DNA from 2 places in the Streptomyces boetiae genome. Region 2 is predicted to be linked to the other one. Evidence: riboswitches for the same ligand, from Rfam matches in the RefSeq annotation. Region 2 holds a riboswitch; the other holds the start of a gene.
The links. Region 2 has a riboswitch for glycine ahead of gcvP (aminomethyl-transferring glycine dehydrogenase). Riboswitches for the same ligand answer to the same signal wherever they lie in the genome.
Positions count from the first base shown of each region.

Region 1: linked by a shared signal. The riboswitch ahead of gcvT (glycine cleavage system aminomethyltransferase GcvT) and the one ahead of gcvP (aminomethyl-transferring glycine dehydrogenase) in region 2 are both predicted to bind glycine.

Region 1 covers NZ_JAVREN010000008.1:77,147-79,527, forward strand. Annotated here, with positions in the region: gene RM780_RS07930 (enhanced serine sensitivity protein SseB) at 1-609, opposite strand, end outside; glycine riboswitch at 825-917, shown strand; gene gcvT (glycine cleavage system aminomethyltransferase GcvT) at 1,065-2,207, shown strand; gene gcvH (glycine cleavage system protein GcvH) at 2,303-2,381, shown strand, end outside.
Region 2 covers NZ_JAVREN010000049.1:24,556-26,936, reverse strand. Annotated here, with positions in the region: gene RM780_RS23500 (DNA polymerase IV) at 1-619, shown strand, start outside; gene RM780_RS23495 (PRC-barrel domain-containing protein) at 535-912, opposite strand; glycine riboswitch at 1,053-1,146, shown strand; gene gcvP (aminomethyl-transferring glycine dehydrogenase) at 1,328-2,381, shown strand, end outside.

The DNA of each region.
Region 1 (2,381 bases), on a different contig from region 2:
GTGGTCCAGCTCCACGCCCACGAACAGCGAGGGCGCCCCGCCCTCCGCGCTGGCCAGGCCCCGGCGCGCGGTGCGGACGTACCACAGCTGGGACAGCTCGGCCGCCGCGGCGTTGAGGAAGTCGACCGGTTCGTCCTGCCAGTCCGGCTGGAAGAGACGCATCCGTGCTCCGGACGGCCCGCCCGGCGCACGCTGGCCCGGGGTCGCGCGGCACAGCTCCGCCACCGCCGAGGGCGGCACGGGGATGCCCACGGTGCCGCCCGGGTTGACGGCGATGCCGACCTGCGGGGGCAGCCCGCGCGCGAACTGCCAGGCCGGGGCGACGCTGAACGGCAGGTGCGAGGCGCCGCCCAGGTGCAGTTGCTCGGCGGAGGAGAAGACCGGGACGTACGGGCCGCCGTTCAGCTCTATCGTGGGCAGGTCCAGCGTCCGGCTCTCCGGGCCGCCGCCCTCGGGCAGCGGGATCCACAGGGCGCTGCGGGCCAGCGTGGTCAGCAGCCGCGGCCCCGCGTCCGCCACGCCCAGCGCGCCGGCCAGCGCCTCCTCCAGCTCGTTGCTCGGCCAGCCGCCGCCGTACCCCGGGCCGTGTCCCGGAACGCCCGTCCCCATGCCGTCTCCCCACCTCTCGCTCGTCGGCGTCACCGTCGCGCCCGCGCCCTCGCCCTGCGCCGGTCATGTACGCCGTCCTCCGCCCTGGCACCTTAGTGGCCCGGGGGCCCGCGGGCCGCGCCGGCGGGGGCGTTCGTGCGATGATGTGGTGGCGGCGCCCGGCGCCGCGCCCCGTACGTCCACGGCGTGCGGACGCCAACTGCATACCGGCCGTTCGACCATGCGCGGGAGAGTCCCCGGTCCGCCCGGGGCGCCGAAGGAGCAAGTCCTCCCTTGAATCTCTCAGGCCCCGATACCGCGCGTCGGGAGGCGAATCTGAAAAGCGGACCGCGCCGTCGCGGTCCCACCCACGGTGCAAGCCGCTCGCGGCGAACCTCTCAGGTGCCGATGACAGATGGGGAGGCCCCGGACGCGCGCGCCCGGCCCGCCCCCGACCTGCCCATCTGGAGCCAGCCATGACGGACACCCTTCGCACGACGGCCCTCGACGGCGTGCACCGCGCGCTCGGCGCCATTCTCACCGGCTTCGCCGGCTGGTCCATGCCGCTGCGCTACGGCAGTGAGCGCGCCGAGCACCAGGCCGTGCGCACGGCCGCCGGCCTCTTCGACCTCTCGCACATGGGCGAGATCACCGTGAGCGGGCCCGAGGCGGGGGCGTTCCTCGACTACGCGCTGGTCGGCCGGCTCTCCGCGGTCCCGGTGGGGCGCGCCCGTTACACCATGATCTGCGCGGAGGACGGCGGCATCCTGGACGACCTGATCGTCTACCGCCTCGGGCCCGAGACCTACCTGGTCGTCGCCAACGCGTCCAACGCCGCGGCCGTGCTGGGGGCCCTGAACGACCGCCTGGCCGGGCCCGCGGAAGCCGCTTCGCGAGGGTTCGACGCCGAGGTCCGCGACGACCGGGACGCCTACGCCCTCCTCGCCGTCCAGGGACCGGCCGCCGCCCGCGTTCTCGGCGGCCTGACCGACGCGGACCTGCCGGGGCTGAAGTACTACGCCGCGCTGCCCGCCACCGTGGCCGGCCGCGCCGCCCTCCTCGCCCGCACGGGCTACACCGGCGAGGACGGCTTCGAGCTGTTCTGCGTGCCCGACGACGCGGAGGCGCTGTGGGGGGCGCTCACGGAGGCCGGCGCGCCCCATGGCCTCACCCCCTGCGGCCTGGCCTGCCGGGACACGCTGCGCCTGGAGGCCGGCATGCCGCTGTACGGGCACGAACTCACCGCCGCCACCACCCCGTTCGACGCCGGTCTGGGCCGGGTGGTGAAGTTCGACAAGCCCGGGGCGTTCGTGGGGCGCGCGGCGCTGACCGCCGCCGCCGAACGCGCTGCCACCGCGCCCCCGCGCACGCTGGTCGGCCTCGTGTCGCGCGGGCGCCGGGTGCCGCGCGCCGGTTACGCCGTGGTGGACGCCTCCGGCGCGGTCGTCGGCGAGGTGACCTCGGGCGCGCCCTCGCCCACGCTGGAGCGGCCCATCGCGATGGCGTACGTGGACGCCGCGCACGCGTCGCCCGGCACCGAGGGCGTTGCCGTGGACATCCGCGGCAGCCACGAGCCGCACGAGGTCGTCGCCCTGCCGTTCTACCGCCGCCCGTCCTGACCCCCGTGCGCGGGGCGTGCGCCCCACGCGATCCCTTCGAGCCCCCGAGTCCCCATCCGCCCCGCCCTTCCCGAGTAACGAGGAGAAACCCGCCCATGAGCGACGCCAACCCCCCGCAGCTCCGCTACAGCAAGGAGCACGAGTGGCTCGCCCCCGCCGTCGCCGGCGGCGCCG
Region 2 (2,381 bases):
CACCACGGCCGGGGTGCGGCTGCTGGGCGTCGGTGTCTCCTCGCTGGCGGCCTTCACCCAGGAGGACCTGTTCGCCCAGGCGGGCGGGACCCCGGGGCCCGGCGCCCCCGAGCCGGGAGAGCCCCCGGCGGGGGAGGCGGGACCGCGCGGGCCGGACGCGCCCGGCCCGTGGCTGCCCGGGGTGGACGTGACGCATGCGACGCTGGGGCCGGGGTGGGTGCAGGGCAGCGGTCTGGGCCGGGTCACCGTCCGCTTCGAGCGGCCCGATTCCCAGCGGCCGGGCCGGGTGCGGACGTTCCGCGCCGACGACCCCGAGCTGGCCCGCGGCGACCCCCTGCCGCTCGTCCCCGCTTCCGGGTCTCCGCCCGCCGCCGCTCCGGGCCCCGGGCCCAGGCCCCCGCCCGGCAGCGGCGAACTCGCCTGCCCGCGGGGTGACTTACGGCCCCCCGGCCGAGGCCAGCGGCCCCGGCCCGGCACGGTCAACGGCCGCGGCCGTCCCCGGCCCGCGGCCTCCGCCCCGGCGTCCGCACCGGCTCAGGACTCGTCCTCCGCCCGGCCCGCCAGGTGCCCGAAGTCCCGGTCGGGCTCCGGGGGTCCGGGCGGCACGTCCAGGCCGTAGTGCTCGTAGAGCTGGAGCTCCTGCTCGGGGGAGAGGTGCCGCCCCACGCCGAAGTCCGGAGCCTCCCGGATCAGGGCCCGGGTGAACGGCACGCGCAGCGCCTCGTCCACCAGCTCGCTCGGCGCCAGCGGCACGAACGCGTCGCGGCTGAACAGCCCGGTCCGCAGGGCCGCCCACTCCGGCACGCCGGTCGCGTCGTCGAGGTACACCTCGTCCACGGTGCCGATCTTGACGCCGTCACGGTCGAACGCCTTGCGGCCGATCAGGCTCCGCGGGTCGATGTCCGTCTGCACGCTTCCTCCCACTGATCGCGGCCGGAGAGGGACGAAGCAACCCTCTGCCTCCTACGAAACGGCACAATTCGCCCGCTGGCCAGTCGAGTGCATCCAGGTTTCCCGCCCGGCCCGCGCTGGTAGGCTCCGGAGAAGGCTGACAACCTCGCGCGGGAGAGTCCCGCCGCCAGCGGCGGGCGCCGAAGGAGCAACTCCTCCCCGGAATCTCTCAGGCCCCCGTACCGCGCGAGCGAAGCCACTCTGGAAAGCAGGGCGGCGCGGAGCCCGCTCCCCGCCCCCTCACCGACGGTGCAAGCCGCGGCGCCCCACCCGGGCGGCGCGGTGAAGCTCTCAGGTCGCCATGACAGAGGGGGAGGCACGCCGGGCACCGTCGCCCGGCGCCCCGCAGGTCCCCGCGACCCTCAGGAGCCTCCCCATGACCGCGCCCCGCCCCTCGCTCTCCGCCCTGGAACAGCACACCCCCTTCGCCGCCCGCCACATCGGCCCCGGGCCCGGGGACCGGGCGAAGATGCTCGCCCAGGCCGGCTTCGGCTCGCTGGACGAGCTGACCGCCGCCGCCGTCCCCGAGGCCATCCGCACCGACGGCCCGCTGCGGCTTCCCGAGGCCCGCGACGAGGCCGCCGTGCTGGCCGAGCTGCGCTCCCTGGCCGCGCGGAACACCGTCCTGCACCCCATGATCGGCCTGGGCTACCACGGCACGTTCACCCCGCCCGTGATCCAGCGCAACGTCCTGGAGAACCCCGCCTGGTACACCGCCTACACGCCCTACCAGCCGGAGATCTCCCAGGGCCGCCTGGAGGCGCTGCTCACCTTCCAGACCGTGGTCGCCGACCTCACCGGCCTGCCCACCGCAGGGGCCTCCCTGCTGGACGAGGCCACCGCCGCGGCCGAGGCCATGGCCCTGTCCCGGCGCGTGGCCAAGGGCCGCGGCCCCGTCTTCCTGGTGGACGCCGACTGCCTCCCGCAGACCGTCGCGGTCGTGCGCACCCGCGCGGAGCCCACCGGCGTCGAGGTCCGCGTCGCCGACCTCTCCGGCGGCATCCCCGAGGACGCGGCCGAGCGCGGGATCTTCGGCGTGCTGCTCCAGTACCCCGGCGCCTCGGGGGCCGTGCGCGACCCGCGGCCCGTCGTCGAGCGGGCCCACGAGCTGGGCGCGGTGGTCACCGTCGCCGCCGACCTGCTCGCCCTCACCCTGCTGACCCCGCCCGGCGAGCTGGGGGCCGACATCGCCGTGGGCACCAGCCAGCGCTTCGGCGTCCCCCTCGGCTTCGGCGGCCCGCACGCCGGCTACCTCTCGGTCCGCGCCGCCTACGCCCGCAACCTCCCGGGACGCCTCGTCGGCGTCTCCCGCGACGCCGCAGGACGCCCCGCCTACCGGCTGGCCCTCCAGACCCGCGAACAGCACATCCGCCGCGAGAAGGCCACCAGCAACATCTGCACCGCCCAGGTGCTGCTGGCCGTGATCGCCG